Linked DNA regions of Myxococcus guangdongensis. The protein of the gene in region 1 interacts with the protein of each later gene in a pairwise test. Links are inferred from orthologs where the notes say so. Each region holds a gene or a part of one and is shown on either strand. Other genes may lie near its edges.

Region 1 (3,768 bases):
TGGAGCCCTACGCGGCCTCGCCCCAACGGCGGCTGCTCGCCATCCGCCGCCTCGCCGAGGCGGGCATCGACGTGGCCATCTCCTTCGCGCCCATCATCCCGGGCCTCAACGACGAGGACATCCACCGCGTCCTCACCGCCGCGAAGGAGGCCGGCGCCAGCCGCGCCCACTACACCCTGGTGCGCCTGCCCGGCCCCGTGAAGGAGGTCTTCGAGGAGCGGCTGCGCGCCAAGCTCCCCCTGCGCGCCGAGCGCGTGCTCCATCGCATCCGCGAGACCCGCGGCGGGGAGCTCAGCGACTCACGCTTCAAGCACCGCATGCGAGGCGAGGGGCTCTACGCCCAGACCATCCACGGCCTCTTCCAGACGACGGCGCGCAGGGTGGGCCTGCGCACCTCGTCCATCACCGAGCCGGCACCGGACACCTTCCGGCGCCCGCCACGAAAGCCACCGCCCTCGCCCCAGCTCAGCCTCTTCTGAGCGCGCCTATTTGCGGATCGCCTGGACGATGCTGATGAGGATGACGGCCCCCACCGTGGCCACGGCCAACGAGTAGAGGTTGAACCCCGTCACGCCGCGCCCACCCAGCAGGCTGAACAGGAAGCCGCCAATCATCGAGCCGACGATACCCGTCGCAATGTTGGCGAAGATTCCCATCCTCGCGTTCGTTCCCTTGATCATGCTCGCGATCCACCCCGCGAGCCCTCCCAGCACCAGCCACGAGCAGATTCCCATGTCATCCTCCTGACCGGCGGGTTGCTATCAGACCCGGCGTCGCCGTGCACCCAGGCCCACACAGGGCACTACGGCCCACGTGCCCACGTATTTCAAGGCCCCACGCCCGCGGACGAAAACGCCCCACGCCTCCCGAGGGAGACATGGGGCGCGTGTACGACACGGACGCGGCTCAGTCCTTGCCGAGCATCCCGTCCTTCAGGCCGCCATCCACCGGCGACTTGCCCAGCCACACGGAGAACAGCGCGTCGGCGAAGTCCTTGCCCTCGACCGAGATGGGCTCCGCCACCTTGGTGCTCTGCACGCGGGTGCCGACGCCCGGGACGTAGGTGAGGATGATCTCCTCGCCCTTCTTCACGTCCGGAATCGCGTTGGCGAAGGTGTCCAGCCGCGCCTGGAGCGCCGGCAGCTTGTCACCCGCGTTCTTCTTGAAGCCCTCCACGATGGCGTCGGTGATGCTCTTCTTGTCCAGGTCCCGCAGCATGTACATGCGAACGCGCTTGGGCTCGTCCGCGGCGATGAGCGCGGCGGCATCCTGGCTCGGCGTCTCCACGTAGAGGCCCACCGCGTAGACCTTGAAGACCATCTTCTTGCGCAGGCCCACGCCGTTGAGCTTCAGCTCCTTGCCCTCCACCTTGGCGGTTCCGGGGAACTTCACCCCCGCGACTTCCTGGGCCTCTCCCGGAGCGGCGGAAGCAGGCAGGGCGAACAGCAGGCAGAGCGCGACAGCAGACAGGGTGGCTTTCATGAATCCCTCCAAGTGGGTTGTTTCACGTGCTCCGACGCACACTAGCCACGCGTCTTCACGAAATGCTCCATGAAGGTGACGAGGGTGCGCACATTCTCCACAGTCACCGCGTTGTACGTGGAAACCCGGATTCCTCCCGCCGTCCTGTGGCCCTTGAGCCCCACCATTCCTTGCCGCTTCGCGTCAGCGACGAAGGCCGCGTCGAGCTCTGGCGTGGGCAGGTGGAACACGACGTTCATCACTGAACGCGACGCGCGCTCCACGGGGGCCCGGTAGAAGCCCGCGTGCGTGTCCAGCGCGCCGTAGAGCAGGTCCGCCTTCTGGCGGTTCCACGCCTCCAGCTGGCCCAGCCCGCCCACGTCCTTCATCCACGCGAGCACGTTGCGCACCAGGTAGATGGCCAGCGTGGGGGGCGTGTTGTAGAGCGAGTTGTTCTCCGCGTGGACGGCGTACCGGAAGATCTTCGGGATGTCCTTGCGGCCCTTGGCGATGAAGTCCTTGGCCGCCACCACCAGCGTGACCCCCGACGGTCCCAGGTTCTTCTGCGCGCCCGCGTAGACGAGCCCGAAGCGCGACAGGTCCATCTTCTTCCACAGGAAGTCGGAGCTCATGTCCGCCACCAGCGGCACCTGCCCCGTCTCGGGCACCGTGTGCCACTGCGTGCCGTAGATGGTGTTGTTGGTGGTGACGTGGACGTACGCGGCCTTCGCGTCGAGCGACAGCTCGTCCTGGCGCGGCACGCGGGTGTAGTGCTTGTCGGGCTGCGCCGTCGTCGCGGCGACGCGGGGCGTGCCGTAGTACTTCGCCTCGTCGAGCGCCTTCTCGCTCCACACGCCCGTCATGAGGTAGTCCGCGCTCGCGCCGGGGGTGAGGAAGTTCATCGGCACCTGGGCGAACTGCTGCGACGCGCCGCCGGTGAGGAAGAGGACCTGGTGCGAGGACGGCAGGCCCGTCAGCTCCGTCAAGAGGGCGATGGCCTCGTCGTGGACGGCCTCGTACTCCTTGCCCCGGTGGCTGTGCTCCATGACGGACATGCCGGAGCCCTGGAAGTCGAGCAGCTCGTCCCGGGCGCGCTCCAGGGCGGGAAGGGGCAGGCCGGCGGGACCGGGGTTGAAGTTGATGACGCGCATGGCGGGCAGGGCTCCTCTTCGAAATGAAACGGCGGGCCCCATTCTTCCTCCCGACGCCCCCCCGGGAGCCAGTAGGAAGCGGCCCGCCCTCGTCCGCCTCCCCCAGGAGCGGCCACCAGGGCCTGGAAATGCAGCGTGGCCGCCGGGCCGTCCCGGGGGTCTGGAGGTCAGGTGGGTTCCACGGAGGGACTGGCGGAGTGGGTACGGCGCGCGGCGAGTGGGGAGACCTCCGCCTTCAGTGAACTGTATCGGCGCACCCGCCCCCTCGTGGCGAGGTTGGTGACGGGGTTCGCCCCGCTGGACTCGGACGAGGTGGACGACGTCATCCAGGAGTCCTTCGTCCGGGCGTTCCGGGCGCTGCCCCGGCTGAAGGAGCCGGGGGCCTTCGAGGCGTGGCTGTTGTCCATCGCTCGCAACCGGGCGCGCACCCGGCTGGAGCGCAAGGCCCACCTGAGGAGGCTGGAGGACGACATCGCAGACCCGGAGCCGGAGGCGGTGCCGCCCATGCCGGAGTCCCTCCAGCTCGAGCGCGACATCGAGGTGGTCCGTCAGCTCATCGCCGAGCTGCCCGAGGGCGAGGAGAAGCGGACAGTGCACCTTTTCTATATCGAAGGGGAGCTGTCCGCGCGTGAGATTGCGGAGCAGCTGGGCGTGGGCAAAAGCGCCGTGACGATGAGACTCGAGCGCTTCCGGGGCCGTATCAAGAGAGAGTTGCTGCGGCGAGTGCTCGCCGGTCGGTGGGAGTGAGAGGTCATGAGACACCTGGATGACGAGGCGCTCGGCGCCCTTGCCCGTCGTGAGCCGGACGCGGTGACGTACTTCCGCGAGCACCTGGCCACCGCGTGTGAGGCGTGTGAGGGCTACCTCGCCACCCACTCCGGCCCCGACCTGCTGGACGGACGGGTGGACGCGGCGCTGCTGGCCCTCTCGCCCCCGCGCCCCGAGGCGCCGCTGGACGAGGTGGGCCTGGCGCGGGTGAAGAAGCAGCTCCGCGCACCGCCCCGGTGGGACGCGCGGCGCTGGGGCGTGGTGGCGGGCGCGGTGGCCGCGGCGCTCGTCGCGGTGGTGGTGGTGCCCCGGGTGCGGCAGTCGGGCTCGGGGGTAGAGGTGGGGACGGACTCCCTGGCGCCCGGCGTGAAGGGCCAGGTGGGGAGGA
Region 2 (3,836 bases), on another replicon or contig:
GCAGCTCCGACACGCGCGAGAGGAAGTCCTCGGGCGTGGGTGGAATCGGCCGAGCCACGAAGCGCGCCATCTCCGCGACGGCCCCCACCTCCCACCGGCTGCGCGTGCTGTCCGACTGCACGCGCGCGTCCGTCAGCGCCGCGCCCACCACCTTCGCGAAGAGCGTCAGCACCGAGCCATGCCGGGGCGCCACCCACGGCCCCTCCACCCGAAGGACCTCCACCTGGGGGCCGCCGACGGGCAGGTACACGTGCGTGGGCGAGGCCCGCTCCGCGCCGCCGAACACGGGGCGCCCGTCCGACAGCGCCTCCAGCCCCAGGGCCACGTCCGGCGGAGGCGCGCCGCCATCGAGCGCGTTGAGCCGCAGACCGTCCCAGCGCAAGAGCCGCACCCGGAAGCCCGCGGCCTCCAGGCCCTTGAGGGCCACCCGTCGCACCGCGTCCTCGGAGTGCGCGGACACCAGGCTCGCGGAGGTCTCCACCAGCCGCTCCGCCATGGACAGCTCGGGGGGCTTGTCCGTCAGCGGCAGCAGGTTGAGCAGCAGCGCGTGCCGCCCGTCCTCCAGCGGGATTCGGGACGCGTAGAGGGCGACCTCGCGCGTGGCGCCGTCAGCCGAGGGCACCTGGTAGACCTGCGTCCTCGCCTCCATGGCCCCGCCGGACTCCACCAGGCGGTAGCGCTCGACGAGCCGGCTGCGCTCCTCGGGCTGGACGAAGTCCATGACGGAGCGCCCCTCCACCCGCTCGCGGGGCAGCCCCACCAGCGCGAGGTAGGCGTCATTGGCCGAGGACACACGCCCGTCCACCACCGCGAGCACGGGGTTGCCGAAGGGCTCGATGAGGGCGCGCAGCGACGCCTCGCTGTAGTGGCTGGTGCTCATCCGCGACGCAGAACCCGCTTCTCGCCCACCCGGAGCGTCACCTTCTCCCGGTCGAAGTACTCGGACAGAGGGATGACGAACTTGCGGCTCTGTCCCACCAATTCCTTGAAGGACTGGGTGGTAATGTCCTTCTTCTCGCGCAGGTGGGCAACCAGCCGTTCCTTCAAGGCCCCCAGACTGCCCGCGTCGAAGCACAGCTCCTCGCTGACGCGGACCACCTTGCCTTCGGCCATCAATGTTTTCAGCAGCTCGCGCAGGCGGGGCGCCGGGAGCTGGAGCTTCTGGGACAGCTCGCCCTCGGTGGGCGGCGCCAGCCCCGCCGCGGACAGCTCCGCGGCGAGCCGCGCCCGCGCCGCCTCGTCCCCCAACGACAGCGCGCGTCCGCGCCCCTTCAGGCGCACCAGGTCCCGCTCGACCTCCAGCTTCCCCGCGTCCCCCAGCCCCTGCAACACCCGCTGGAAGGCCCGCGCATCCAACTCGCCGGACAGCCGCTGACGAAGCTCTTCGCGGGACAAGCCCTCACGCAAGGGCTCACGCTCGTGGAAGGCCGCCAGCACCGCGAGCGCCCGGCCTTGCAGCCCCTCGAGCACCTCGCCGGACAGGTACAGCCGGCTCTCCCGGTCCAACAGCACCACCGCGCCCCGCGCGCCCAGGAGCTCCAGCGCGCGCGTGAGCACCTTGGGTCCCAGCGCCGAGCGGCCGAACAGCGCCTGCTGCGTGAGCCCCGCGTAGCCCGCCTGCCGGAGCAGCCACGCCACCTGCCCCGCCGGGTCCGCTTCTCGCAACGGCGCCACGATGGACGCGCCACCCTTGCGGCGCCTGGGCGGGGAAATCGACAGCACGCGCCCGCCCGCCACCGTCGCGCCCCGCCCCGGCAGCGCGCGTGAGCCCCGCAGGATGAAGCGCTGCCCCACGAGCGCGGCCACCGGTGCGTCCAGGCGCAGCTGCGCGAGCGTCGTCTCGCCGGGCTCCAGCCGCTCCACGTCCAGCAGCGCCACCGTGGCCTCCACCTGCGCGGTGCCCAGGTGCAACAGCAGCTTGCGGCGGCGCGGCAGGGGCGACGGCGCGGAGGGGAGCAGCGTCAGCTCCACGTCGAGCATGCGCGTCTCGGGCAGCTCTCCTGCGCGCGTCAGCACCTGCCCCCGGTGGAGCGACTCCGGCTCCACGCCGGGCAGATTCACCGCGGCGCGCTGGCCCGCCTCCACCCGCGTCACCGCGCGCCCATGCTGCTGCACCCCGCGCACGCGCAGCGGCCCGGGCGTGCCTGGCAGGAGCGACACCGCGTCGTCCACCGCCACCGTGCCCGACAGGAGCGTGCCCGTCACCACGGTGCCGAAGCCCTTGAGGGTGAAGACGCGGTCCACCGGCAGGAAGGTGGGCCCCTCCGAGGGGCGCTTGCCCAGCGAGCCCACGGCCCGGGTGAGCGCCGCGCGCAGCGCCACGAGCCCCTCGCCCGTGCGCGTCGAGCACGGCACCACCGGCGCGCCCTCCAGGAACGAGCCCGCGGTGAGCGCGGCGAGGTCCGCCTCCACCAGCGCGCGCCACTCGGGCCCCGGCTCCGCCAGCAGGTCCGACTTGGTGAGCGCGACGACGCCGGCGCGAACGCCCAGCAGACTGCAGATGTCCAGGTGCTCGCGCGTCTGGGGCATCACGCCCTCGTCCGACGCCACCACCAGCACCGCCAGGTCCACGCCGCCCGCGCCCGCGGCCATCGCCTTCACGAAGCGCTCGTGGCCCGGCACGTCGACGACGCCCGCGAGGGTGCCGTCGTCCAGCGTCAGGTGCGCGAAGCCCAGCTCCAGGGTGATGCCCCGGCGCTTCTCCTCCTGGAGCCGGTCCGTGTCGATGCCGGTGAGGGCCTTCACCAACGACGTCTTGCCGTGGTCGATGTGGCCCGCCGTCCCGACAATCATCGCATCACCGCGGTACGGCTCAGGCGCCCGCCTTGTCCGGGTCCTCGTCGAAGCGCGCGTCGCCGGTGCCGGGCGCGTAGTCCCACGGGAAGACGACGAGCGCCCCCGTGGAGATGCCCGCGAACTGGGGCGCGTACGCATCCGGCTTCGCCACCAGGCACGCCGTGGACACCTTCTTCGCCCCCGCCTCGCGCGCCAGCGCCATGGCCAGCTCCAGCGTGTCTCCGCTGGACGCCACGTCGTCGACGATGAGCACGCGCTTGCCCTTCAGCTCGCGCGGCATCTCGTTCGAGGGCTTCGGTCCGCCCCGCGGATGCGCCTTGTCGCCGCGGTCCCGGCTGCGGCGGCTGATGCGCACCGGATGGAACGCGCACCCGAGCGCCGACGCCAACGCGCCGCCCACGAACACGCCGCCATGGGCCACGCCCACCACGGCCTCGGGCTGGAAGGACTTGCGGATGTCGTCCGCCATCTGCTGCACGGCGCGGTCCAGCTGCGCCCACGACAGCTCGCGCAGCACGCCCGCGGTGCGCTTGCGCGACTGGTCCTTGCCCGTCGGCTGACGGGGGGCCTCCGCTTGAGGCGCCAGGACCATGTCCGATGGGATGGAGACCAGCTTCTGCGCCTGCGCGCGCGCGGCCGCGGACGGCGACGCGACGCGAGACTTCGCGGGGGCCTTCTTCGACGACGAAGGCTTCGGGGAGGATTTCGCGGTGGGCTTGCGCTTGCCCTGGGCCTTGGGCCCGGGTGCTGCCCGCTTGGTGGCCACGGCGGTGAGCTCCGGCTGAAGTGCGGCCCCGTCATACCCCGAGGCGCGCGCCCTGGCCACATCCCCGCTCACATCCCCACCACCTCACGGACACGAGGCGGTGGGAATCTCCCGGCCACGGCCTTCACTCAGGCCTGGAGCTTCTCCTCCACCATCCGGTCCGCGACCTGCTCGGGGCGCAGGCCCGACTCCTTCGCGCGCCGCAGCACGGTGTCGATGGTGTCGAAGATGTTCGCCGCCCGGGCGTACGCCTTCTGCCGGTCATACCCCGCCC

The links. The genes of interacting proteins can lie anywhere in the genome.
Region 2: the proteins of serC (region 1) and selB interact in binary tests that used the Escherichia coli proteins (3 or more experiments, as listed by UniProt). The link is inferred for Myxococcus guangdongensis from one-to-one orthologs.

What each region holds. Positions count from the first base shown.
Region 1 is NZ_JAJVKW010000001.1:300,022-303,789, forward strand. The notes cover bases 569-3,441. They hold serC (3-phosphoserine/phosphohydroxythreonine transaminase), read right to left. Parts: upstream 2,613-3,441; coding sequence 1,524-2,612; downstream 569-1,523. Other genes in these bases: LXT21_RS01230 (GlsB/YeaQ/YmgE family stress response membrane protein), read right to left, coding at 569-734; LXT21_RS01235 (chalcone isomerase family protein), read right to left, coding at 907-1,482; LXT21_RS01245 (RNA polymerase sigma factor), read left to right, coding at 2,784-3,359; LXT21_RS01250 (hypothetical protein), read left to right, coding at 3,366-3,441. In the rest of the region: LXT21_RS01225 (PA0069 family radical SAM protein), read left to right, coding at 1-479; more of LXT21_RS01230, read right to left, coding at 486-568; more of LXT21_RS01250, read left to right, coding at 3,442-3,768. UniProt on the Escherichia coli protein: Catalyzes the reversible conversion of 3-phosphohydroxypyruvate to phosphoserine and of 3-hydroxy-2-oxo-4-phosphonooxybutanoate to phosphohydroxythreonine. Is involved in both pyridoxine and serine biosynthesis.
Region 2 is NZ_JAJVKW010000002.1:532,896-536,731, forward strand. What follows is about bases 336-3,276. They hold selB (selenocysteine-specific translation elongation factor), read right to left. Parts: upstream 2,794-3,276; coding sequence 877-2,793; downstream 336-876. Other genes in these bases: LXT21_RS07035 (ATP-binding protein), read right to left, coding at 336-880; LXT21_RS07045 (phosphoribosyltransferase), read right to left, coding at 2,813-3,276. Also shown: more of LXT21_RS07035, read right to left, coding at 1-335; more of LXT21_RS07045, read right to left, coding at 3,277-3,634; LXT21_RS07050 (Glu/Leu/Phe/Val dehydrogenase family protein), read right to left, coding at 3,691-3,836. UniProt on the Escherichia coli protein: Translation factor necessary for the incorporation of selenocysteine into proteins. It probably replaces EF-Tu for the insertion of selenocysteine directed by the UGA codon. SelB binds GTP and GDP.